Regions from separate parts of the Streptomyces sp. NPDC006551 genome, predicted to be linked through region 2. Evidence: riboswitches for the same ligand, from Rfam matches in the RefSeq annotation. Region 2 holds a riboswitch; each other region holds the start of a gene.
What was found. A riboswitch is a leader RNA that binds a small molecule or an ion and turns the genes downstream of it on or off. The one in region 2 is predicted to bind thiamine pyrophosphate.

Region 1 (3,269 bases), on a different contig from region 2:
ATGTCCGGATAGAGGCCGTGGATCAGGCCGGTGTTGTCGTCCGTGTTGCCAGTGAGTGAAGCCCAGCCGATGAAGAGCGAGCCCAGCAGCCCGATCAGCAGCAGCGAGATCAGGGTGCCGAGCACCGCGACCGAGGTACGGGCCGAAAGCCCGTGACACATGTAGAGCGCGATCAGCATGATCGCGCTGGACCCCACCACCGCCACGACCAGCGGATTCGAGCCCTGCAGAATCGCCGGCAGGATGAAGAAGGTCAGCACCAGGAAGCTCACGGCGAGCGCGATCAGGGCCATCAGCCCGCGCAACCGGCCGACGAGCACGACGGCGAGCGCGAAGATTCCGGCGAGCAGCACCATCGGGAGTTTGCGGTTCACATCGGTCACCGAATACTGCAGGTCACGCGGGGCGTCGGGGGCGTACGCCACCACCACGCCCTGCCCCTCGCGCAGTTGCCGGGGCGCGTCCGGCTGCACGATCTCGATGAAGGTGCGGCCCTTGTCGTTGCCCGTGGTGACCTCGATCGTCGCCTTCGCGCACTGCCCCTGCTGGGCGTTGACCGCCTCCCGCCCTTGGGGTGTCGTCGTGTCACCGGTCGGCGGCACCTGCGCGGCGTTCACGTCCTTGCAGTCGACGTACTCGACCGAGACGACCTTGCCCTGCTCGGTCTGCCGGTCGAAGCCGACGCCAGTGCGCTCGTGCGCCGGGGTGCCGCCGGGCCACAGGACCGCGAGCCCGACCAGGACGGCGGTGGCGAACGGGATCAGGACCGCGGCGATGACCTTGCGCAGATGCAGGGAGACGGGCGCGGCGGGCCCATGGCTGTGCGTGTGGCCGTGCGCCACATGCCCGCCATGGCCGTCGTCCTGCCCGTGCCCATGCCCGTGGCCGGTGCCGTCGCCGTGCGGTTCGGGGGTCTGCTGCGAGGAAGTCACCGACCGATCATCGCAAGAACGGCGGGGGCCCACTGTTCAGCACGCCCGGGTTGACGCTAGCGTGGTGGCACCTTTGCACACGCGGGAGCTCGGAGCACCGGGCTGAGAGGGCGCTGATCACCGTACGCGCGCGTACTGACGTACGTACGGGAAGAGGCTGCGCCGACCGCCGAACCTGTTACCGGGTAATGCCGGCGTAGGGAGATCGGTCTCATGACCATTCAGGATGCACGCACGCCTGCCACCAGCCAGGACGGCCAGGACGAGCGCACACCGGGCTGGCACAAGGGGTACATCGAGGGCTCCCGCCCCGACCTCCGTGTGCCGGTCCGTCAGGTGCACCTCACCAACGGCAAGGACGTGACGCTGTACGACACGTCCGGTCCGTACACCGACCCCACCATCGACACCGACGTACGGCGGGGTCTTCCGCCGCTGCGCGAGAACTGGATCATCAGTCGCGGCGACACCGAGGAGTACGCGGGCCGCCCGGTCCGCCCCGAGGACGACGGGATCAAGCACACCTCGCCGCGCGGGGGACTCAAGAACCTCGACGCGGTCTTCCCCGGCCGCCCGCGCCAGCCCCGTCGGGGCCGCGACGGCCAGGCGGTGACCCAGCTCGCGTACGCCCGCCGGGGTGAGATCACCCCGGAGATGGAGTACGTCGCCATTCGCGAGAACGTCTCCCCCGAGGTCGTACGGGAGGAGATCGCCGCGGGGCGCGCGGTGCTCCCGGCCAACGTCAACCACCCGGAGATCGAGCCGATGATCATCGGCAAGCGGTTCCTGGTCAAGGTCAACGCCAACATCGGCAACTCCGCCGTCACCTCCTCCATCGAGGAGGAGGTGGAGAAGATGACGTGGGCGACCAAGTGGGGCGCGGACACGGTCATGGACCTGTCCACCGGCCGTAACATCCACACCACCCGCGAGTGGGTGCTGCGCAACTCCCCCGTGCCGATCGGCACCGTGCCGCTCTACCAGGCCCTGGAGAAGGTCGACGGCAAGGCCGAGGAGCTGACCTGGGAGATCTACAAGGACACGGTCATCGAGCAGGCCGAGCAGGGCGTCGACTACATGACGGTCCACGCCGGCGTACTGCTGCCGTACGTGCCGCTGACCGCCCGCCGAAAGACCGGCATCGTCTCGCGTGGCGGTTCGATCATGGCCGCCTGGTGCCTCGCGCACCACAAGGAGAACTTCCTCTACACGAACTTCGAGGAGCTCTGCGAGATCCTGGCGACGTACGACGTCACGTACTCGCTGGGCGACGGTCTGCGCCCCGGTTCGATCGCGGACGCCAACGATGAGGCGCAGTTCGCGGAGCTGCGCACGCTCGGTGAGCTGAACACGATCGCCAAGCGCCACAACGTGCAGACGATGATCGAGGGCCCGGGCCATGTCCCGATGCACAAGATCAAGGAGAACATCGACCTCCAGCAGGAGATCTGCGAGGAGGCGCCGTTCTACACCCTCGGCCCGCTGACCACGGACGTCGCGCCCGCGTACGACCACATCACGTCCGGGATCGGCGCCGCGATGATCGCCTGGTGGGGCACGGCGATGCTCTGCTACGTCACGCCCAAGGAGCACCTGGGCCTGCCCAACCGCGACGACGTGAAGACCGGCGTCATCACGTACAAGATCGCGGCGCATGCGGCCGATCTGGCCAAGGGGCACCCGGGGGCGCAGGAATGGGACGACGCGCTGTCGGACGCGCGGTTCGAGTTCCGCTGGGAGGACCAGTTCAACCTGGCCCTCGACCCGGACACGGCCCGTGAGTTCCACGACGAGACGCTGCCGGCCGAGCCCGCGAAGACCGCGCACTTCTGCTCGATGTGCGGCCCGAAGTTCTGCTCGATGAAGATCTCGCAGGACATTCGCCGGGAGCACGGTGGCGACCTCAAGTCGGAGGAGATCTCGGCCGGTATGGCGGAGAAGTCCAAGGAGTTCGCCGCCTCCGGCAACCGGGTCTACCTCCCGTTGGCGGACTGACCTGGAGGACACCGGGCGGACCCGCGGCCCCGGGGGGAGTCGCGGGCCGGCCCGGTTCCGTCCGTCCTGGCGTCCGCTCCCGTGCCGTCCCTCCGGCGTTCACTCCGGCTGGTTCTCCGGCGTTCACTCCGGTCGGTTCTCCGGAGAGCCGAAGTCGGGGCTGCTGAAGTCCGGGCTGCTGAACGTCGGACGAGTGCCGGACGCGCCCTCGCCTGGGCTGGAGAACTCCGGGCCGCTGTAGCCGATCTTCGGTATTCGGGAGGTCGGCAGGGGGCGGGGCGGCGAGGCCGGCCGGGCCGCGCCGGGGTCGGCCAGCGCGTCGCGCAGGAACGGCAGGATTCC
Region 2 (3,269 bases):
GGGGCGAGCGCGGGGAGGGTCACGGTCCGCCACGCGGTCCACCGGGACGCGCCGAGGACCCGGGCGGCCTCCTCCTGACGGGGGTCGAGCTGGGCCCACAGGCCGCCGACGGTCCGGACGACGACGGCGTAGTTGAAGAAGACATGGGCGAGGAGGATCGCCCACACGGTGGTGTCCAGGCGGACGCCCCACAGCTCGTCGAGGAGCCCGCCGCGACCGACGAGTGCCAGGAACGCCGTGCCGACCATGACGGTGGGCAGGACGAAGGGGACGGTGACGACGGCGCGCAGCAGCGCCTTGCCGGGGAAGTCGAAGCGGGCGAAGACGTACGCGCCGGGCAGCGCGATCAGCAGGGTCAGCGCGGTGGAGGCGAGCGCCTGCCACAGCGTGAACCAGAGGACGTCGAGGATCTCCGGCCGGGTCAGCGTCTGGCCGAACCGGCCGAACCGCCATGCCCCGTCCACCATGAGCCCGCGCTCGATGATCGAGGCGACGGGCCAGGCGAAGAAGAGGCCGAAGAACGCGACGGGCACGACCATGAGGCCGAGCCGCGCCGCGCTTCCACGGGGCGCTTTCGTCACTTCAGCACGAGCGAGGACCACGACTGGATCCACTGGTCACGCTTCTCGGCGATCTTCGCGGGCTCCATCGTCTGCGGCTTGTCGATCACCACCCCGTGCTGGGTGAACAGCTCGGGCAGCGTCGCGTCGCTGGTGACGGGGTTGACGAACATCTGCAGCGGCATGTCGTCCTGGAACTTCTTGGAGATCAGGAAGTCGATCAGCATCTTGCCGCCCTCGGGGTTCTTCGCCCCGTCGAGCAGTCCGGCGAACTCGGTCTGCCGGAAGCAGGTGCCCGTGGAGACGCCGGTGGGGGCGGTCTTCGGCTGCGGCTCGGAGTAGAGGACCTCGACCGGCGGGCTGGAGGCGTACGACACGACCAGCGGACGGTCACCCTTGGCCTTCTTGCCGCCCGCGGAGCCGGAGAACTCCTGGTTGTAGGCGAGCTCCCAGCTGTCGACGGTCTTCACGCCGTTGGCCTTGAGCTTCTTCCAGTAGTCCTGCCAGCCGTCGTCGCCGTACCGGGCGGCGGTGCCGAGGAGGAAGCCGAGTCCCGGGGAGGACCGCTCGGGGTTCTCGACGACGAGCAGGTCCTTGTACGCGGGCTTCGCCAGGTCGTCGAAGGTCTGCGGGGGCGCGAGCTTCTTGTCGGCGAAGTACTTCTTGTCGTAGTTGACGCAGATGTCGCCGGTGTCGACGGGGGTGACCCGGTGCTCCTCGTCGAGCCGGAGTCCGGCGGGGACCCGGTCGAGGCCCTTGGCCTCGTACGGGACGAAGATGCCGTTGTCGAGCGCGCGGGACAGCAGGGTGTTGTCGACGCCGAAGAAGACGTCGCCCTGCGGGGAGCCCTTGGTCAGGATCTCCTTGTTGACGGCTTCACCGGCGTCGCCGCTCTTGAGGACCTTGACCGTGAAACCCGTCTTCTGGGTGAACTCCGCCAACACCTCCTTGGAGGCGTTGAAGGAGTCGTGACTCACGAGGGTCACGGTCTTCGGCGCACGGCTGTCGGCCTGGTCGCCGGAGCCGCCGCACGCGGCGAGCGTGGTGACGCCCAGCGCGGCGACGAGCGCGCCCGCGGCCATCTTCTTGGTGCTCACTGAAATTCCTCCTGGGTGTGACCAGGAAGAGACGCGGCCCTGCCCACCCGAGGGTGGGCAGGGCGCAACAGCTCGAGTAACGACCGAACTTCCTACCCAGAATGACCTGGGCGAGGTTCAGAGGGTCTGCGGTCCGTTGACCGCACTCTCAGCGCTGTGGCGCTCCCCTGTCGGAATATGGAGATGTGTTCGAGCTCAGCCTACAAGGTCAGCGTTCGGTGGCGGCGAGCTGTCCACAGGCGCCGTCGATCTCCTGACCTCGGGTGTCGCGGACGGTCACCGGCACGCCGTGGGCGGCGATGGCCTCGACGAACGCCTTCTCGTCCTCGGGACGGGAGGCCGTCCACTTGGACCCGGGGGTCGGGTTCAGCGGGATGAGGTTGACGTGCACCCGCTTGCCCCTGAGGAGCCGTCCGAGCAGGTCGCCCCGCCATGCCTGGTCGTTGATGTCCCGGATGAGGGCGTACTCGATGGAGATCCGGCGGCCGGACTTCTCCGCGTACTCCCAGGCGGCGTCGAGGACCTCGCGAACCTTCCAGCGGGTGTTGACGGGCACGAGGGTGTCGCGCAGCTCGTCGTCGGGCGCGTGCAGCGAGACGGCGAGCCGGCACTTGAAGCCCTCGTCGGCGAAGCGCAGCATCGCGGGCACGAGACCGACGGTGGAGACGGTGATCCCGCGCTGCGAGAGCCCCAGCCCGTCGGGCTCGGGGTCGGTCAGCCGCCGGATCGCCCCGACGACCCGCTTGTAGTTGGCGAGCGGCTCGCCCATGCCCATGAAGACGATGTTGCTGAGCCGCGCCGGCCCTCCCGGCACCTCGCCGTCGCGCAGCGCCCGCATCCCGTCGACGATCTGGTGCACGATCTCGGCGGTCGACAGGTTCCGGTCGAGCCCGGCCTGCCCGGTGGCGCAGAACGGGCAGTTCATCCCGCAGCCGGCCTGCGAGGAGATGCACATGGTGACCCGGTCGGGATACCGCATGAGGACGGACTCGACGAGCGTGCCGTCGTGCAGCCGCCACAGGGTCTTACGGGTGGTGTCGTCGTCGCACGAGATGTGCCGGACGACGGACATCAGGTCGGGCAGCAGCTCGCCCCGCAGCTTCTCGCGGGAGGCGGCGGGGATGTCGGTCCACTCGGCGGGGTCGTGGGCGTACCGCGCGAAGTAGTGCGTGGACAGCTGCTTGGCGCGGAACGGCTTCTCGCCGATCGCGGCGACGGCTTCCTTGCGCTCGGCGGGCGTGAGGTCGGCGAGGTGCCGCGGCGGCTTCTTGGCTCCGCGGGGCGCGACGAAAGTGAGTTCTCCGGGCTTGGGCATGGTTCTACCAGTGTCGCAGACGGATCCCGGCCCCCAGGGCCCGAAGCGCTCCGCGGTCGTCCCGGGCCGTCTCCGGGCCGTCTCCGGCGGCCCGGAGACGGCCCGGAGGGCCAGATCCGCCGTGGCGCGGCCGTCTGCTCGTCTACTCGTCGCGGCACACGCGCCCCGCCAGGACCCCGCGGGCGGCGCCGGCGATCTTCATGATCGACGACGCCTCGTCGTGCGGCCCGCTCCGGTGGGGGGTCAGCCCCATGCGGGGGCGGCGAACATGCTGGCCGCGTTGTAACCCGAGTGGGG
Region 3 (3,269 bases), on a different contig from region 2:
GGTCGGGTCCAGGCGGCGCATCGCCACCGTGGTCAGCTCCGTACCGCTGGCGATCAGCGAGCGCTCCAGCATGTCCAGGCTGGGCGCGCCGCCCGTGCCCATGATCAGACGCGAGGAGAACTCCGTACCGCCGAGAAGGAACACGTCGTCGGACATCGCGCTCAGCCTCCCTGCACCGCTGTGAGGACCTCGACGCGGTCGCCCTCGCCGAGGAAGGTCGCGGACCACTGGCCGCGCGGCACGACGGTTTCGTTGACGGCCGCGGCCACCCCCGAGGGGGCCGCGGTCAGGGTGGCGACGAGGGCGTCGAGCGAGACGGGGCCGGGGAGCTCGCGCGGCTCCCCGTTCACGGACACGTTCAGCACGTTCATGCGGGCTGCTCCAGACGTACGGGAGAGAAGCGGCGGGGGGTGAAGGGGCGGGCCTCGTCCGGGAGCGTGCCGGTGGTCAGCACCTCCGCCATGACGTCGCCGGTGACGGGCGTGAGCAGCACCCCGTTGCGGTAGTGGCCGGTGGCCAGCTGGAGGCCCGGCAGCGCGCTCGGGCCGAGCAGCGGCGCGTTGTCCGGGGACCCGGGCCGCAGACCCGCCCGGGTCTCGGTGAGCGGCAGCTCGGTGATGCCCGGCACCAGCTCGTGCGCGTCGCGCAGCAGCTCGTACACCCCGCCCGCCGTGACCGTGGTGTCCCAGCCGAGCTCCTCGCTGGTCGCGCCGACGACCAGCTCGCCGTTCTCGCGCGGCACCAGATAGACGTGGCTGCCGCGTACCACGGCCCGGACCGTGCGGGACAGGAACGGCGCGTACGCGGGCGGCACGGTCAGCCGCAGCACCTGCCCCTTGACGGGCCGTACCGGAGGCAGAGCCTCCTCCGGTACGCCGCCGAGCCGGCCGCTGAGGCTGCCCGCGGCCAGGACGACCTGGTCGGCCGCGAGCTCCGTGCCGTCCGCGAACACCGCTCCCGCGGCCCGGTCGCGCACGACCGTGAGACGGTCGGCGACGCTCCGGTGGAAGACCACACCGGCGCGTTCGCAGGCGACGACCAGCGCGGCGGCGAGCCGGCGCGGATCGACCTGGTGGTCGCCATCGACCCGGAGCCCGCCCCGCACCCCCGGAGCGAGCATCGGCTCGAGCCGGCGGCAGTCACGCCCGCTGAGCCACTCCGACTCCAGACCGCAGCGGGTCTGCAGGGCGTGCAGCTCCCGCAGATGCGCCCGGTCGTCCGCGTCGAGGGCGACGGCGAGCGTCCCGCACGAGCGGTAGCCCACGTCGTGGCCCGTGGCGTCGCTCAGTTCGGCGACGAAGGCCGGGTAGCGGCGGGCGGAGGCGAGGTTGAGCCCGAGCAGGGTCTCCTCGCCGTAGTGGAGTTCGGTGACGGCGGCGAGCATGCCGGCCGCGACCCGTGCGGCCCCGCCGCCGGGTTCGGGGTCGGCCACGGCGGTGCGCAGCCCGCGCTGCGCCGCGCGCCAGGCCGTGACGAGGCCGATGATCCCGCCCCCGATGACGAGGACGTCACAGGACGTACGGACGTGTGGCATACGTGATGGCATGGGCGTCCAGCCCCTCCCTTCGCCGGCATGACCCGGATCAGGTTCGTACGGTCGGAGGCCGGTCAGCCTCCCTCTCAGCCCGGTGCGTCCGGGCTCCCGTGAGTGCTCTACGTTGACGGTCAGACTATCCCCCGCCCTTCGCGCCGAGTAGGGAGCCTCCGCCATGGGACCGACGTCACTCCCCGGGCGCGTTCGGCGGGAGCCGTGCCGGGCAGGGGAGTCCCTGGAAGGTTCCGGCACCGGCTCGGTGGAGCGGCCACCTTCCTGACGTCCCGTCAGATGCGTAAGGTGATCGGGTGAGCGAGCAGAAGCAGGCACAGCAGCACGTCGTGATCGTGGGCGCCGGCATGGCGGGAGTGCAGACCGCCGTCGCCCTGCGCGAGCAGGGCTTCGCGGGCCCCGTCACCCTGATCGGAGCCGAGCCCCACCAGCCCTACGACCGGCCCCCGCTCTCCAAGGCGGTACTCCTGGGCAAGGCCGAGGACTCGGCCTTCGACGTCGACTTCGAAGCACTCTCCATCGAGCTGCGCCTCGGCCTCGAAGTGACCGGCCTGCGCGCCGAAGCCCACGAGATCGACACCGAGGCCGGGCCGGTGCCCTACGACGTACTGGTCGTCGCCACCGGAGCCCAGCCGGTCACCCTGCCCGGCACCGAGGGCGTGCCCGGCGTCCACCTGCTGCGCACCCTCGACGACGCCGCCCGGCTCAAGCCCGTCCTTGAGCGGCGCCACGACATCGTGGTGGTCGGGGCGGGCTGGATCGGCGCCGAGTTCGCCACCGCCGCGCGCGAGGCCGGCTGCGCCGTCACCGTCGTCGAGGCCGCCGACCGGCCGCTCGCGGGCGCGCTGCCCGCCGACGTCGCCGCCCCGATGGCCCGGTGGTACGAGGAGAGCGGCGCCGCTCTCCTCACCCACGCGCGCGTGGCGCGGATCGAACCCGGCAGTGTCGTCCTGGCCGACGGCCGGACGCTGCCCGCCGACGCCGTCGTCGTCGGCATCGGGGCCCGGCCCGCCACCGACTGGCTCGACGGCTCCGGCATCGCCCTGGACGCGGGCGGCTCGATCACCGCCGACGACCGGCTCCGGACCTCCCTGCCCGACGTGTACGCCGTCGGCGACTGCGCCTCCTTCCCCTCCGCCCGCTACGACGAGCGGCTCCTGGTCCACCACTGGGACAACGCCCTCCAGGGACCGCGCACGGTCGCGGCCGACATCATCGGCGAGACCCCCCGGGTCTACGACCCGGTGCCGTACTTCTGGTCCGAGCAGTTCGGGCGCTTCGTCCAGTACGCCGGGCACCACACGGGCGCCGACGAGCTGGTCCGGCGCGGCGACCCGGCCGGCGCCTCCTGGTCCGTCCTCTGGCTGCGCGCCGGCGTCCTGGTCGCCCTGCTCGCCGTCGGCCGCCCCCGCGATCTGGCCCAGGGCCGCAAACTGATCGAGGCGGGCATGCGCGTCGCCCTGGAGCGGGCGACCGACCCCTCCGTACCCCTGAAGGCGGCCGTCGAATAGGGCCCGGCTTCCGACTGTCGGTCCGGGATGGCAGGCTGGTCCCGTGACCGAGATTGACGCAAGAATCGATGCTCTCGTCCCCGCCTGGCTCTACCTCCCCGACATCGCGGAAATGCTCGATGTCGAGGTGACGCGCGTACGGCAGCTGGTCAAGGAGGGCCAGCTCATCGCCGTGCGCCGCGGTGAGAACAGGGCGCTTCAGGTCCCCGCCG

Region 1: another riboswitch for thiamine pyrophosphate. It lies ahead of thiC (phosphomethylpyrimidine synthase ThiC); the one in region 2 lies ahead of ABZY12_RS32700 (thiamine ABC transporter substrate-binding protein).
Region 3: another riboswitch for thiamine pyrophosphate. It lies ahead of thiO (glycine oxidase ThiO); the one in region 2 lies ahead of ABZY12_RS32700 (thiamine ABC transporter substrate-binding protein).

The regions. Positions count from the first base shown of each region.
Region 1 covers NZ_JBEXOT010000003.1:196,767-200,035, forward strand. Annotated here, with positions in the region: gene ABZY12_RS05335 (YibE/F family protein) at 1-842, opposite strand, end outside; TPP riboswitch at 1,004-1,152, shown strand; gene thiC (phosphomethylpyrimidine synthase ThiC) at 1,146-2,927, shown strand; gene ABZY12_RS05345 (hypothetical protein) at 3,051-3,269, opposite strand, start outside.
Region 2 covers NZ_JBEXOT010000067.1:11,246-14,514, forward strand. Annotated here, with positions in the region: gene ABZY12_RS32695 (iron ABC transporter permease) at 1-539, opposite strand, end outside; gene ABZY12_RS32700 (thiamine ABC transporter substrate-binding protein) at 578-1,642, opposite strand; TPP riboswitch at 1,729-1,836, opposite strand; gene rlmN (23S rRNA (adenine(2503)-C(2))-methyltransferase RlmN) at 1,866-2,972, opposite strand; gene ABZY12_RS32710 (FhaA domain-containing protein) at 3,216-3,269, opposite strand, start outside.
Region 3 covers NZ_JBEXOT010000007.1:128,562-131,830, reverse strand. Annotated here, with positions in the region: gene ABZY12_RS10720 (thiazole synthase) at 1-156, opposite strand, end outside; gene thiS (sulfur carrier protein ThiS) at 162-371, opposite strand; gene thiO (glycine oxidase ThiO) at 368-1,534, opposite strand; TPP riboswitch at 1,544-1,656, opposite strand; gene ABZY12_RS10705 (FAD-dependent oxidoreductase) at 1,843-3,057, shown strand; gene ABZY12_RS10700 (Rv2175c family DNA-binding protein) at 3,101-3,269, shown strand, end outside.